One region of the Cetobacterium sp. ZWU0022 genome, then DNA from elsewhere that is predicted to be linked to it. Evidence: riboswitches for the same ligand, from Rfam matches in the RefSeq annotation. Region 1 holds a riboswitch; the other holds the start of a gene.
What was found. Region 1 has a riboswitch for thiamine pyrophosphate ahead of tenA (thiaminase II). Riboswitches for the same ligand answer to the same signal wherever they lie in the genome.

Region 1 (8,195 bases):
TCCATCTCCTCTTTTAAAGAGTATCTTTTCTCTACTTCAATCTCTAAATATTCCTCATCTTTAGGAAGATACTTAACATAGCTATTGAAAACATCTTGGAGTTTCAAAGTTGTCAAATCAAACTCTTTCGGGATATTTTTGGTGATTTTTCTTCCCTCTCCTCTTGTATAAGCTATATTGTATTCACACTCTATAGTTGCTATAACTGTTGCTACTTCTTTAAATACTTTATAATCCTCTAGTCTTCTTTTTAAATCCTTTTCTTTCTCTTCCTCTTTATTTACACTCAATATCGATACAGCTTTTATTTCTAAGAGTTCTGAAGCGATCTCTAAAAATTCTACCTTTATACCTAAATTGTCACTCTGTGCTTTTTCTATAAATTGAAGATACTCATCTATAATCTGAGATATTTTTATTTCAGATATTTTCATTTTTTTCTTCTCTATAAGATGTAATAAAAGGTCCAACGGTCCTTCAAAATTATCTATCTTTAATACTATCTCCATCCTCTATTACCTTAACCTTAGCTCTCCAATTCAGAACATCATTTTTTATTGTTTCTTTTAACTCATCCATCGAATTAAATTTTTTTTCCTCTCTTAAAAACTCCATTAACGACACATATATTCTTTTCCCATATATATCTCTATCAAAGTCCAATATATGTACCTCGATACTTCTCTCATCAGGTTTCAGTGTTGGATTTTTTCCGATATTGATAACAGCATTCCAACTACTCTCTTCACCTTCTATTCTAACTCTACCTCCATATATTCCAAACGGAGGATATATTTTATTTAGAATTTTCAAATTAGCTGTTGGGAACCCCATAATTCTCCCCAACTTCCTTCCGTGAACAACCTCGCCAATAATCAAAAATGGCTGCCCTAAACATCTATTAGCGATATCTAGATTCCCAGTCGCTAACATCTCTCTTATAAAAGTCGAACTTATTATCTGTTCCTCTAATTTTACAGGTTCTATAACATTTACTTCAATATCCAAAACTTTAGCAAACTCTTTTAAATTCCCAACTGTTCCTCTTCCACCTTTTCCAAAAGAAAAATTGAATCCCACATAAATCTCTTTTGTATTCAAAGTATTTTTAAGAACTGTTTTTACAAATTGCTCAGGACTCATACTTGAGAACTCTTTAGTAAAAGGTTGTAAAATTAAATAATCTACACCTAAAGATTTTATTATATGAATCTTTTCATCTAAAGAACTTATCAATTTAGGTGCTTTAATGCTATTTGTAATCTCTAAAGGATGATTCAAAAAGGTAAATACTACCGATTTCCCTCCATTTTCTTTTGCTTTTTCGACAGCTTTAGATATCAACTCTCTGTGACCCATATGAATCCCATCAAAAGCTCCTATAGCAACATAAACATCTCCAAATTTTTCTTCAGTTAGCAAAATATCGTCTATTATCTTCATAGTACTCCCCTTATGCTTCTCTCTCTTTTTCTAAAAGTTCATTATGTATCTCTTCTAATCTTCTAAACCTATTTCTTATTCCAGATTTAGATATTCCTATTATTTCTGCTAACTCTTGTAAAGAAGCCTCTGGATTTTCCAATCTCAAAAAGGCAATCTCTTCAAGAACAGGACTAAGATTATTTAATCCCATCCTATTTCCAATTATATTTATCATTTTTATCTGTTTTCTAGCTGTGTCTAATGTTTTCGTTTCATTAGCAACTTCCCAGTTCATCTCTCTGATGGTTTTATTCTTTAAATCTTTAATCATAGTAGTTTCTTCATAGTTATAAAACTCTTTCATCGATCCTATCAAAACTATTATATCCATAATATCTTCGGCATTTCTCATATAAACTAAAGGTTTATTTCTTTTGATGGTTTTATATGCTCTTTTCTCCATTTTTATTAAAAGATTATACAGATCATCAGCTAACTCATCATTATCTACAAAAAAATCTAAAGCATACTCTTTCTCAGGAGATTTTATATATCCACATCCCAAAAACATTCCTCTTATAAATCCTTTTTCTATTGTTTCATCTGTGTTATCACTGTGTAAACTATATTTATCTAAATCATCTACAAATTTTTTTACACCCGGTTGAGATGGTATATTTATTACATATGTATTATGCTCTCCAAATTTTTTACTTTTAGAGAACTTTATAAATATCTTTAACTTTGTTAACTCTCTCAGCATTGAATATATTCTTTCTGCTATCTCTTTGTTTTCTAATTTTAACTCTATACTATTCTCATTTATGGCGTGTTTCAATAAGAGTATCGCTCTTATTTCAGCGTACTTTTCATCTTCTGATAGTTCACACCTATGAAGTATCTCATTTTTTACTTTATAAGTATACGACACAATCTTTCCTCCTACTTTGTTTCAGACCAATTCTGTCCTATAGAGCTATTTACCTCTAGTTTTACTTTAGAGAATTTTATACTTTCTCTCATTATTTTCTCTATTTCAGTTTTATACTCTAAGGCTTTATCTTTTTCCACTTCAAATATAAGTTCATCGTGTACTTGAAGTAACATATGAATATCATTTTTATCTTTTAAAAGATTGTATAAATTTATCATAACCTTTTTTAAAACCTCAGCAGCCGTTCCTTGGATAACTGTATTTACAGCCATTCTTTCAGCCTGACTTTTTATAACTCTATTGTTTGAATTGATTCCATCTATTATTCTTTTTCTTTTAAAATATGTTTCAACATATCCATTTTCTTCAGCAGACAATATAATCTCTTTTTCTAAATGCTTCACTGAAGGATATTGCTCAAAATATCTACTGATATAATCAGAAGCTTCTTTCGGAGTTATCTTTAACTCTTGAGATAATCCAAATGCTGTTTTTCCATATATTATACTAAAGTTTACTGTTTTCGCGGCATCTCTTTGCTCTCTCGATACACTCTCTTCATCTGACAATTGGAACAATTTTCTAGCGGTTAAACTGTGTAAATCTAAGTTTTCAGCATAAGCTTTTATCAAGTTTTCATCCTGTGATATCTCCGCTAAAACTCTTAATTCGATTTGAGAGTAATCTATACCTAAAAGTACGCAGCCCTCTTTAGCTACAAAACCAGCTCTTATCTTCATTCCCTCTTCTGTTCTAACAGGTATATTTTGAAGATTCGGATCTGATGATGACAATCTTCCTGTTGCTGTTCCTGTTTGATTAAATGTTGTATGTAATCTATTGTTCTCATCTGCCATCTTAGGAAGTGGATCTACATATGTCGATTTTAACTTACTTAACTTTCTATATTCTAAAATATATTTAGCTATTGGATAACCTTGTTCATCTAATTTTTCTAAAACTTCACTATCTGTTGAGAATCCTGTTTTTGTTTTCTTTACAGGTGGGATATTTAGATTGATAAATAAAACTTCGCCCAATTGTTTTGGAGAGTTAATATTAAACTCACCTTCTGCTTCCTCATATATTTTATTAGTTAAACCTTCTAATTTTTTTTCTAATTCAGAGCTATACTCTGCAAAATATTCTGGACATATTTTTATTCCCTCTATCTCCATAGCTGCTAATACTTTTATTAGAGGCATCTCTGTTTCTTTCAGTACTTCGTATAGATTATTATGTTTTAGTTCTTTTAAAAGCTCTGGATATGCTAATAACATTCCTCGAGTTCTCTTAGCTAAAAATTTCCCATACTCTTCATTTGATATCTCATCTATTTTGGTTTTTCCAAATACATCTGAATATTTCTCAACATCTTCCTCTATAACATTTCTTAACATAACCTCAATCTCTTCTCTAGTTTGAGATGTCAAAAGATGATAGGCTAACATTGTATCAAACTCCATATTTTTTATAGAGTAACCTTTTCTTAAAATATTCTTAAATCCGTAAGATATAAATTGAGTATCTGATTCTAATAGTTTTTTAAACGAGTCAATACTCTCACTATCATCTAGTGGTAAATAGTAATCTCTACTTTTTAAAGAAGCTGCTACTCCTTTATCTCCTAGATAGATTGCTACTTTCTCATTAGAAGATAACTTTTTAAAAATTTCTTCACCTTTTAAAACGAAAAATCCTTTTTCATCCGAAACTGTTGTTTGGGCTGGAGCTGTAAAATTAAATAATCCTAACTGCATTCCGCCACTTACCGGAGTCGAAGCTACAACCTTCTCTTTCTCTGGCTCTATATTCAATGTCATTTGTGGTTCAGTTTTTTCTTCAGATAAGATTTGTGAAGTTTCTGTATTTACTAGATTTTCAAGTCCTAACTTTTTTATCAGAGATTTGAACTCTAACATCTTAAAGAACTCCAGCAATCTTACATTATCTCTTTTATATTCTAACTCTTCATCTTTTAAATCCAAATGTATATATTGGATAGTAGCTAACTCTCTACTTAAAAACGCCATCTCTTTATCTTCAATTAAATTATTTATTAATGATTTTCCAATCCCTGGAAGTTCTGTTAACGAATCTATATTTTCATATATTCCCTCTAAATGACCATATTTTTCTAACATAGGTATAGCTTTTTTTGACCCTATCTTTCTAACACCCGGTATTCCATCACTCGTATCTCCAATTAATCCAAACAGATCAGGTATCATATCTGGTTTTACACCTAGCTGTTCGATTACATCTGCTTCAGTTCTAAGTATTTTTAAACCTCCGCCATCTCCCTTTCCTAAAAGAGCTATATTTACATGGTCGTTTAAAATTTGAGATAAATCCTTATCTCCTGTTATCACATACGACTCAATTCCTTTCGCTGCTAAATCTTTAGCCAAGCTCCCAAGTACATCATCTGCTTCATAGCCATCTATTTTAAATTTTTTTATTCCAAAACAATCTAAAAGTTCCTCTATTCTTGGAATTTGAACTACTAAATCCTCAGGGGCTGCATCTCTTTTTGCTTTATAATCCTTAAACATCTCACTTCTTTTTAGAGTCGCTCTTTTAACGTCAAACGCAGCTCCTATATAATCAGGTTCTAACTGGTTTATTACACTTAATAGTGTATTTATAAATCCATAAACTGCTCCTGTCGGCTCATTTTTAGTTCTAAAATTAAGATTTCCATAAAAAGCTCTGTACATTATTGCACTTACATCTAATAAAACTGCTTTTTTCATCTTTATCCCCTTTCATTCTTTTTACATTTTTCATATTATTATACCATACAGACTACCTTTATAAAAAAAATTATTTTATAAATAAATATTATTTTTTCTATTTTTCTGTTATAATTTGAATGTATAAACTAAAATATAGGAGGTATTTATGAATCTAGTTGTATTAATCGGACGTTTAACTAGAGATCCTGAACTTAAATTTGGACAAAGTGGTAAAGCTTACTCAAGATTTAGCTTAGCTGTTGACAGACCTTTTTCTAAAGGTGAAGCAGATTTCATCAACTGTGTCGCTTTCGGAAAGACAGCTGAACTTATTGGTGAGTACCTAAGAAAAGGAAGAAAAGTTGCTGTTAACGGTAGACTTCAAATGAATAGATATGAAGTAAATGGAGAAAAAAGAACTAGTTACGATGTACTAGTTGAAAGTATGGAGTTTGTTGAAGGAAGAGGAGAGGCTTCTCCATCAAACGACTTCGCACCAACACCATCATACTCAGCACCAAGAGCTGCTGAGGCACCATCAAAAGATGACTTCGGTGGATCATCTTTCGATGAGGACGAATTCCCGTTCTAATAATTAAATAATTTATAAACTACTAGGGGTGCCTTCGGGCTGAGATTTTACCCTTAGAACCTGATCTAGTTAATACTAGCGTAGGGAAGTAGTCTTAACACACATTTATCTTCTATAATTGTGTTCTAAAAGCTATTTTCCTAATTTTTTGGAAAATAGCTTTTTTTATTTTAAAGAATTTTACAGGAGGATTTTATGTTTTCAAAAGAGTTATATTTAAGTGCAAAAGATATTTGGGATAGCTACTACGAGCATCCATTTGTAAAAGAGATTGGAGAAAACTGTTTAGACAAAGAAAAATTTAAGTTTTATATTATTCAGGATTACCTATACCTTTTAGAATATGCAAAACTTTTTGCTCTAGGAGTTATAAAAAGTAAAAATGAAAATGATATGAAAAAGTTTGCAAAACTTACAGATGGAATCTTAAACTCTGAGATGGGAATACATAGAGTTTATATGAAAAAATTAGGCATTACTGAAGAGGATATTTCGAGAGTGAAACCAACTTTAGATAATGTATCTTACACTAGTTATATGCTTTCAGTTTCACATTGTGGAGATATAAAAGAGATTGCTGTTGCTGCTCTTTCATGTATGTGGAGTTATAAAATGATTGGTGATAAATTAAAAGAACTTTATGGAATCGAGCAAGATTTTTATGGGGATTGGATTAAAACATATTCATCATCTACCTATGAAGAACTTACAAATTGGAATATTGAAATTGTTGAAAAATATTGTGCAAATATCTCTGAAGAAGAGAAAGAGCATCTAAAAACTATATTTATCAACTGTAGTATCTACGAGTATAAATTCTGGGATATGTCATATAAGGGGTCTCATTAAAATGGATATTCTTAATGTTAGCAATCTTACTTTTAATTATAATGATGAACTTCCGATTTTAAAAAATCTATCATTTAATGTTAAGAATAACGAACTTATCAGTATAGTTGGTGGCAGTGGTTGTGGAAAATCAACCATCATAAAACTTTTAGCAAATATTGAAACTCCAACTAACGGAGATATATCTATAAATAGTATCTCGTACATGCCTCAGTCGGATACTTTGCTACCTTGGAGAACCATTCTTCAAAATATTCTTCTTCCAATTGAGATTGAAAAGGGTGATCTGATTAAAGAAAAAGAAAACGCTTTAAATCTTTTAAAAAGATTTAATCTTTTATCCTATGCTGACAACTATCCAGATGAACTTTCTGGTGGAATGAAACAGCGTATATCTTTAATAAGAACTCTTATGAACAAAGGAGAGCTTTTACTTTTAGATGAGCCATTTTCTGCTCTTGATGCCATCACTCGTGAAGATTTACAAAAGTGGCTTCTAAATAGTCTAACTACTCTTCAAAAAAGTATGATCTTTATTACTCATGATATTGACGAGGCTATGTTTTTATCTAATCGTATATTAGTTTGTAAGGAAAAACCAATTTCATCATTTGATGAGTTTACAGTTCCTAAAAATATGACATTTGAGGAAAAAGCAAAGTTAAAAAAAGAGATTCTAACATCTGTGAAGGGAGTTGACAATGAAAAAATTTAATCCTGGAACACTGTCTATACTAATATTTTTTATGTGCTGGGAGGTTTTAGGAAAAGCTATAAATAAAGCATATATTCTTCCAACTCCTTTAAATATTCTTATTAAAATATGGACTTTAAAAGAGAGTCTTTTTTTGACTCATCTACCCGCTACTTTAACAATAGCCGTTACTGCATCTATCTTGACTTTAATATTAGGAGTTACTTTGGCTATTGCTATGGATTTTAATAAGATAGTTTATGACTCGATCTATCCTTTGATTGTCACGAGTCAAACTATTCCAATCACAGCTTTAGCACCTATTTTCATCTTATGGTTTGGTTATTCTATTTGGAGTAAAGTTATTGTTTCTGTAATAATCTCATTTTTCCCAATAACCATAACTATATACAACGGATTCCAAAACATCGAAAAAGATGAGATTAATTATTTCAAAAGCTTAAAAGCTACAAAAATACAGATTTTCTTCAAACTGAAACTACCTAGAGCACTTCCAAATTTTTTCTCAGCTTTAAAGATGAGTGTTCCTTTAGTTTTAATAGGATCTGCAATTGGTGAATGGCTTGGAGCTACTTCTGGACTTGGATATTTCAGTAAAAGAATGATGTCTCAACTTGATGGAGCTGGAGTATTTGCTCCTATTGTAATCATCTCTCTTTTAGCAATTATTTTGGTTAGAATGATTACTAGTTTAGAAAATAAAATTTTACATTGGAGGAGAAAATAATGAAAAAACTACTGACTTTATTTATTTTAACAACTCTATTTTTAAGTTGTAACTCAAAAAATTCAGAAAAAACTAAAGATTTGAAAGAAGTTTCTATAATTTTAGATTGGTATCCTAATGCTGTTCACTCTTTTTTATATACTGCAATTGAAAAGGGATATTTTGAAGAGGAAGGAATAAAACTTAATATTATATATCCATCTTCGCCATCTGAT
Region 2 (8,195 bases), on a different contig from region 1:
GATAGAATAAAAAAAGACTTTAAAATGACTCCTGTAGAATATTTAGATTCGTTAGGATTATTAAATGAGAGATTCATAGCAGCTCATAATATATTTGTGACTGATAGTGATATCGAATTAATGAAAAAGAGAGATATAGGAATAGCACATAATATGGTTGCTAATATAAAATCTGCAAAAGGAATTTCACCAGCATTAAAAATGCACGATATGGGAATGAGAGTGGGATTAGGAACAGATGGACCTATGAGTGGAAATACACTAGATATAATTGGTCAAATGGGGTATGTAGCAAAGTTACACAAATTAGATACAAAAGATAGATCTGCACTACCACCATTAAAAGCTGTAGAAATGGCCACAATTGGTGGAGCAAGAGCGATTCATAGAGAAAATGAGTTAGGAAGCTTAGAAATTGGAAAATTAGCTGATGTAGTTGTAATAGAAACGAAGTCTGTAAATATGAATCCAATATTTGATCCGTATTCAGCTTTAGTTTATTCAGCTAATGCTAGTAATGTAGATACAGTTATTGTAAATGGAAAAGTAATTGTAGAAGATAAGAGAATAAAAACAGTGGATTTAGAAAAAAATTCAAAGGAATTAAACAATTTTAAAGGAAAAGTTCAAAAAATAGCAGAAACTCTATAAATTTAGTAAAAATTATGTTATAATATATCCCTGCTTAAAAAAGTTATAAAACTATTTTAATATACAGGGAGGAAACTGATTAAAGTATGCTAGAAAAATTTGTCATTTTAATCACATTATTATATTCAACAGTAGGTTTTGGATATGATGATACAAGGATTAGGGAGATTATAATAAGTGAGGTCCTATCTCACGAAGGGGATAAGCTTGTAAGAACTCAAAAGGAACTTTCAAAATATGGAATAAGAAATTTTTTACTATTAGATTATAATAAAAAATTTGAAAAAGATTATGAAATAAAAACTTTAACAGAGGAGCAAGCAAGAGAAATAGCAGAGCACTTACTAATCGATTATAGATTAGATGAAATTAAACATTCGTATTCACAGATGATGATATTTGATATATTCTTCAATGGAGGATACAATGCAGGAGCAGTTATAACTCAAAGAGCATTGAAAAGATATCGACCATCAGAAGCTATTGTAGTAGATGGAGTTTTGGGTAGTAAAACAATAAAAGTTATTAACTCTGTTCAAGATCATGAAAAATTTATTGACCTTATAACTGAGGAAAGAATAGCTTATTATAAAAGTTTAAACAGCTGGGAACAGTACGGAAAAGGCTGGGAGAAAAGAATCGATGCCTATAGAATAAAGTTAAAAGAGATGGCAATGGTTGACAATGGAAATAGAATATAGTATAGTGTGATTAAGAGAATAAAAGTTTACTAGGGGAGCCTTATTGGCTGAGAAGTTTAGACTGACCCTTTGAACCTGATACGGTTAATACCGACGTAGGGAAGTAGCGAAAACAGTATTAGCTGATATATCTTTTAGTTGATAACTATGAATTCGAGCTACCCTTAAGGGTAGCTTTTTTTTATACATAAATAGGAGGTTGGAATGAAAAATATTTTAACAATTGCAGGGTCTGATTCATGTGGAGGTGCAGGGATTCAGGCGGACTTAAAAGCTATGAGTGCTCAAGGAACATATGGGATGAGTGTAATAACAGCTATTACAGCTCAGAATACAAAGGGTGTTTTTGCCGTTCAAGAGATTGATACAGATATTATAAAGAAGCAGATCGAAGTTATTTATGAAGATATAGCTGTAAGTTCAGTAAAAATTGGTATGCTTTCGAGCAGCGATATAATAAATATAGTTCATGAAACATTAAAAGATGTAAAAGCTAAAAATATAGTTATCGATCCAGTTATGATTTCTAAAAGTGGATATTATTTGTTAAAAGAGGATGCCATAGAAGCATTGAAAAGATTTTTAGAGATTGGAACATTGGTAACACCAAACATACCAGAAGCTGAAGTTTTATCAAATATAAAAATTGAAACTGAAGAGGATATGATAAAAGCCGGAAAAATAATAAAATCTATGGGTTCTAAAAATGTTTTAATAAAAGGTGGACATAGAGAAGACAACTGTACAGATATTCTGATAACAGAAGACAATGAAATCGTAAAATTTGAAGGAGTAAGATTTAAAACAAAGAATACACACGGAACAGGGTGTACACTGTCATCTACAATAGCATCTTATATAGGAAAGGGATTAACAGTAGAGGAATCGGTTAGATTAGGAAAAGAGTATATAAGCAAAGCTATAAAAAATTCATTTTCAATAGGAGAGGGAGTGGGACCCGTGGGTCATTTTATAGATTTATATAAAAAGGCAGGTGTAGATTTTGAATAAGCAGGGATTAAAAGAGGAGAAAATAATTGAAGTTATTAGGGGATTGGAAAAAATAAAAAATAAAACTCCTTTAGTTTATCATTTAACAAACACAGTGACAATAAATGACTGTGCAAATATTACTTTAGGAATAGGAGCGTCTCCACTGATGTCGTTTTGTATAGATGAGATTGAAGAGATAATAGGGTTTTCTTCAAGTGTTGTTTTAAATATCGGAACAATGGATAAAAGTATGAGAGATATGGCCATTGAAGTTGGAAGAATAGCAAATAGACTTAAAAAACCTATAGTTTTAGACCCAGTGGGAGTAGGAGCGACAAAGGCAAGAAGAGAATTGGTAGAAAATCTATTAAAAGAGGTAGAATTTACAGTTATAAAGGGAAATATGGCTGAGATAAAATGTCTTTTGGGAATGGATGTTAGAAGTAGAGGGGTAGATTCTTTAGAAAATGAAGAAAGTGGAGAAAAAATCGTTGTGTTAGCTGCAAAAAAATTATCAACAACTATAGCGATAACTGGAAAGATTGATTATATATCAAATGGAGAAAATGTAGTTAAGGTTATGAATGGAAGTAGTTCTATGGGATTAGTTACGGGTACTGGATGTATGATTTCATCACTGATAGGATCCTTTTTAGGTGCAGATAACAACTCTTTTATAAGTGCTTTAGGTGGAGTATTGTGTATGGGAATTGCTGGTGAACTTGCATCTAAAAATTATAGAGGGACAGGTGAATTGAAAGTTTCGATAATAAATAATATTTCAAATATGAATCAAGATATGTTAGAGATAGAAAGTAAAATAGCTACCAATTAAATTTGGTAGCTTTTTATATTTAAATCTATTTTTTATTTTGAGTAAATAAAGAGTAACCATTAAAAAATTGTACTGAGCAGAAGATCATAAGTAAAAATGAAGATAAAAATCTTGAAACAAAAAGAGCTGTCATAATAGCAATTTGATATTTGATAGCTACAATAGGAAGTGAACCTCCTAATATTTGACCAGTCATCATCCCAGGAAGAGAGACTAATCCAACATTTCCCATATTTGCAACAGATGGTCTAAATGCAAGTGAAACAGCACTAGAAATAAAAGGTTTAAGTGCTTCAAATTTCGTAGCTCCAAAAGATAAAGATAAAAGGTAACTCTCTTCATTTATTTTCATGCTTTTAAGAAAATCATTAATTGTTACAATCATCCCATTCACAGTATTTCCTAAAATCATTCCAGAGAGAGGAATAAGATACATAGCGTTAAACTTATCTTCCAATTTTAAAAGAAATATAGAAAAAAGAGAAAGATTTAAAATTAACGGTGTAATTATTGCAATAGCAGTACTGAAGAAAAATTTTAAACTGTGTATCTTTACATCCCTGATAACTGTTATTGTAGCAGCACTGCTCATAAATATAAGATAGGCAATATTAATTAAGGGGTTGTTTAAAACTAAAATATAGTGTAGATATGCTCCTACAAGCATAAGTTGTATAAACATTCTAGATAGTGATTTTATAACCTTAGAGATTTGATTGATCTCTAAGTAGTTCATAATGAAAAAAATAGGAATTAAAAAAAATCCAAAATATAGTAAATTAGGTAAAAAAATATCTTGTGCCATTACAATGTAACCCTCCTGAATTTTTCTAATGATGTAGTGTGGTCGTGTGAAACTAAAATAACTGTTTTATCACTATTTAAAATATATTCAGTTACCTTCTCTTTCATTTCTTGATCTAGAGATGAGGTTATTTCATCTAAAATCCAAACTTCTCTATCAAGTAAAATTGTTATTATAAAAGCCAATCGCTGTTTTTCTCCACCTGAAAGCTCGTTTATATGTTTGCTTAAAATATTTTTTTCAAGATGGAAGAGATTGAAAAAGTAAAAAAGTTTATCATAATCTAATTTTTTTTTAGCATTTAATTTGTAATTAAAAATATTATTTATTATTTTTTCGACATTATCATTTAGAAAAGGTGTAGATTGAGGCATATATCCTAAATATTTTCTTATATTATCAATAGTTTTTTCAGTCAATTCGATATCGTTAAAAAAAACTTCACCTGAATTAGGAGAGTTAAAACCAAGTAATATTTTTAATAGGGTACTCTTTCCTTTTCCAGATTTTCCAGATATTAAAACTTTTTCTCCTTTGTTGATGTTTAGACTAAATTCATCTAAAATAATTTTTTCGTTGAATTTTAAACTGATATTTTTAAATTTAATCATAATTCCTCCTGAATTAAAAACTTCATAAGGATTTTAGCATATAAAGGTAGGAAAGAACAATAAAATTTTGTATGTAAATATAGGGAGAGTTAAATAAAAAGGAGGTTTCTTATGGATAAGACAAATATAAAATTACAACAATTAGATAAATTTGAGAGAAAGTTAATGAAGCATGGAAAAGTTTTAACTTTGAAGCCTAAAGAGGATTTTCTAGATGATTTTTTTAGAGAAAAAGGACATAATATAGAGCATTTAAAAGCAGAAAATACTCGACTTCATTTTGGAGATGAAAATTATGAAGGAATAGTAAAAGAAAGTGTGATAAAACTTATGAATAGTTTAAAGCAAACAGAAAGATTTATAGGGATTTGGGCATTGGATACGCTTTTGAATTTAGACAGATTGGATATCTATTATGTTTTGAATAGATTGTATTCAGTTTTAGTTGAAAAAGGATTGCTATATCTATCTTTTAGAACAGGAAATGAGGATTGTTTTGAAAATGGAAAATGGTATACTTGTTTTACAGAGAATGAGTTAATTGATTTAATTGGATTCACAGATTTTAGTATAGTTGAAATGGAGAATTCTGAGAATCACATAAACTTAATATTAAAAAAGTGAGGCTTAAACGGTTTGCCTCACTTTTTTAACTTAACGTTTATGTTTTATCGTTAGCACCGATAGTTTGTTTTCTAAATCTTTTGTTAGAAGAGATTTGTTCATTCTCCAAATCCAATTACCTCCTAGTGTAGAAGGAGTATTCATTCGAGCTTCATCATCTAAATCTAAGAAATCTTGTAGTGGTGCTATAGTAAGATTTGAATTTGAGCTCCAAAGTGCTTCTATAAATTTCCAACTTATAGAGCTGTTGTTTTCTACTTTAGAAGTTAGAAATTTTGAAAGGTATTCATCACAAAAATTTTTATCTTTTTCATTTGTATTTTTATACCATCCGGTAACTGTTTGGTTATCATGAGTTCCAGTATAAGCCACACTTTTTTTAGGATATTTATGAGGAAGATAATCACTTTCCTCTCTTGAATCAAAAGCGAATTGTAGTATTTTCATTCCTGGGTAACCTGAATCCTTTAAAAGTTTATAAACTTTAGGAGTTAAAAAACCTAAATCTTCTGCAATTATATCTAAATCTCCTAAAGATTTTTTTATAGCATAGAAAAGCTTCATACCAGGTCCCTTTTCCCACTTACCAAATTGAGCAGTTTTAGCCTTTGCTGGAATAGCCCAATAAGATTCAAAGCCTCTAAAGTGATCTATTCTAACTTTATCATAAAGTTTAAAACAGCTTTTAACTCTTTTAATCCACCAATTGAAATTAGTTTCTTCTATATATTTCCAATTATAAAGAACATTTCCCCAAAGTTGACCATATTTACTAAAAGCATCTGGAGGACATCCTGCAACTTTTTTAGGCTGTAGTTTTTTATCAAACTCAAACATCTTAGGATTTTCCCAAGTGTCAGCACTATCTGTAGCAACAAAGATAGGAATATCTCCAATTATTTTTATCTTGTTATTATTCGCATATTTTTTTAAATCATCCCATTGTTTATAGAAGAAAAATTGTAGAAATATTTGAAAATCAATTTCATCTTTAAATTTTTCTTTGGCATTTTTTAAAGTTTTTTTATATCTGAAACGATATTCTCGCGGCCATTCTAACCATGATTTTCCATTGAAATTATTTTTTATAGCCATAAAAAGAGAGTAGTTATCTAACCACCAAGAGTTTTTATTTTTAAAACTTTTTAGCAAAGTAAAAGAGGTATGACTTTTAAAGTTTTCAAAAGCTAATCTCAAAACTGAATATCTTTCTATGTATAATTTGTCATACTGAATTTCAGAAATAGAATTTAATTCTTTTAAAGTTTTTAAATCTTCGTTTTTTAAAATATTCATCTCAACGAATGAGTCTAAATCAATAAAATATGGATTTCCAGCGAAAGCTGAAAAAGATTGATAGGGAGAGTCTCCATATCCTGTTACTCCCATTGGAAGAATCTGCCAATATTTTTGATTGCTATTTTTTAAAAAGTCAACAAACTCATAGGCACACTTTCCAAAATCACCTATTCCATATTTTCCAGGTAGCGATGTTATATGTAAAAGGATACCACTAGATCTTTCATTCATAAAAATACCTCACTTTTAGATTTAATAGCTCCGGGTATCTACGGGGAAAATACCCAGAGCAATAAAGAATTTAATTAAGTGTTAGAACCAAACTTCAGCTTGAACTCCAACTCTGATGTTGTCATCATTATATTTTTCTTTGTTATTTGCTGTATCTTGAGTTTCACCACCTACATATGTAACAAATGCTCTAATTTCAGGTCTAGCCCAGAATTGATTAGAATCAAGTTTTAGTGTAGGGGCAAAAGTTAATTTGTAGAATGTTCCGTTAGAATCTGTATCATCAGAGAAGTTAGATTCAGTATATCCTATTCCACCTTCAAATTGAAGTTCAAAGTTATTATTTATTTTGTAAACAGGTCTAACTACAAAAGCAGTTTCAAAACCATTCTTTTTATATAAATCAAGATCTCTATCTTCAGGTTTATTATCATATTGACCATATAAAGTTGTGAATAAATCCCATTTCTCGTTTAAATTAGTAAGTCCCCAAGTTCCAAGTCTATATGAAGTAGCTTTTTTATAGTTTCCAGTAGCATTTCCAAGAGAACCAAGTCCCCAAGTAGCTCCAATTCCAGAACCAATTTGACCATAGAATTTAGAGAAACCATTTAAACCATAGTAACTATTTAAGTTATATTGTGCAAATCCTTGGAATCCATTTTTAGCTAAACTAGAATTTTCATCTTCGTTATCTTGAGATTTTGCTCCAACTAGATCAAACTCGAAGTTACCGATAGAGTATTTTGTAACTAAACCAACTATATCTTGATCATCTCCTACACTAGAATTTCTTGCAACTGTTGCAAATCCTAATTTACCTTCTCCAAGAGCAATGTTGTCAACTCCTAATCCAGTACCTGATAAATCTGTATAGTAGTAGTCAGTTATATGAATATCTCTTCTGTTATAGTATCTTTTACCAGCCCAAACTGTAGAATCCTTAAATGCTCCTGTAAAAGTTGGAAGATTTCCCATCTCTACATAAACTTGTCTAGCTTGAATAGATGAATCTCCCCAACCATCATTTCCAGAACCAGAGTTATCAGAATAGCTACCTGAATCAGAAACTAGCATAGCATGGAATTTAGCCCAAGCTCCGTTTTCCATATAAAAACTTTTTACAAACTCTAATTCAGCATAAGTGTTATCTTCGTTTCCAAGTCTACCAACATATTTTTTATCAAAAGGTCCTGGGAAAGTTGAAGCTTTCTTTAAGCCTCTCTCAGCATTTAATAATAAACCAGTACGAGCATATCCATGGAATTCAAAACTAGGGTGTTGATCATTGTATTCTAATTTAGCAATTCTGTCTTCTAAAGCTGTAACATCGTATGCTGTTGAAACAACTTCTGGGCTTTGAACAATTTCTTTTGCAAAAGTATTCTGTGCAGCTGTACCAGTGATAATAACTGCAGATAAAAGTGTGAATAAATGTTTAATCT

Region 2: it holds a riboswitch for thiamine pyrophosphate, as region 1 does, so the genes downstream of both, thiD (bifunctional hydroxymethylpyrimidine kinase/phosphomethylpyrimidine kinase) here and tenA (thiaminase II) in region 1, are expected to answer to the same signal.

Annotation. Positions count from the first base shown of each region.
Region 1 covers NZ_JRJZ01000089.1:5,265-13,459, forward strand. The annotation lists gene L988_RS07690 (ScpA family protein) at 1-509, opposite strand, end outside; gene L988_RS07695 (bifunctional riboflavin kinase/FAD synthetase) at 484-1,443, opposite strand; gene whiA (DNA-binding protein WhiA) at 1,454-2,356, opposite strand; gene polA (DNA polymerase I) at 2,368-5,115, opposite strand; gene L988_RS07710 (single-stranded DNA-binding protein) at 5,264-5,689, shown strand; TPP riboswitch at 5,704-5,793, shown strand; gene tenA (thiaminase II) at 5,885-6,538, shown strand; gene L988_RS07720 (ATP-binding cassette domain-containing protein) at 6,540-7,253, shown strand; gene L988_RS07725 (ABC transporter permease) at 7,240-7,980, shown strand; gene L988_RS07730 (ABC transporter substrate-binding protein) at 7,980-8,195, shown strand, end outside.
Region 2 covers NZ_JRJZ01000117.1:79,472-87,666, reverse strand. The annotation lists gene L988_RS09470 (amidohydrolase) at 1-651, shown strand, start outside; gene L988_RS09465 (hypothetical protein) at 738-1,352, shown strand; TPP riboswitch at 1,374-1,471, shown strand; gene thiD (bifunctional hydroxymethylpyrimidine kinase/phosphomethylpyrimidine kinase) at 1,557-2,363, shown strand; gene thiM (hydroxyethylthiazole kinase) at 2,356-3,180, shown strand; gene L988_RS09450 (ABC transporter permease) at 3,206-3,985, opposite strand; gene L988_RS09445 (ATP-binding cassette domain-containing protein) at 3,985-4,596, opposite strand; gene L988_RS09440 (hypothetical protein) at 4,708-5,220, shown strand; gene malQ (4-alpha-glucanotransferase) at 5,251-6,750, opposite strand; gene L988_RS09430 (carbohydrate porin) at 6,832-8,195, opposite strand, start outside.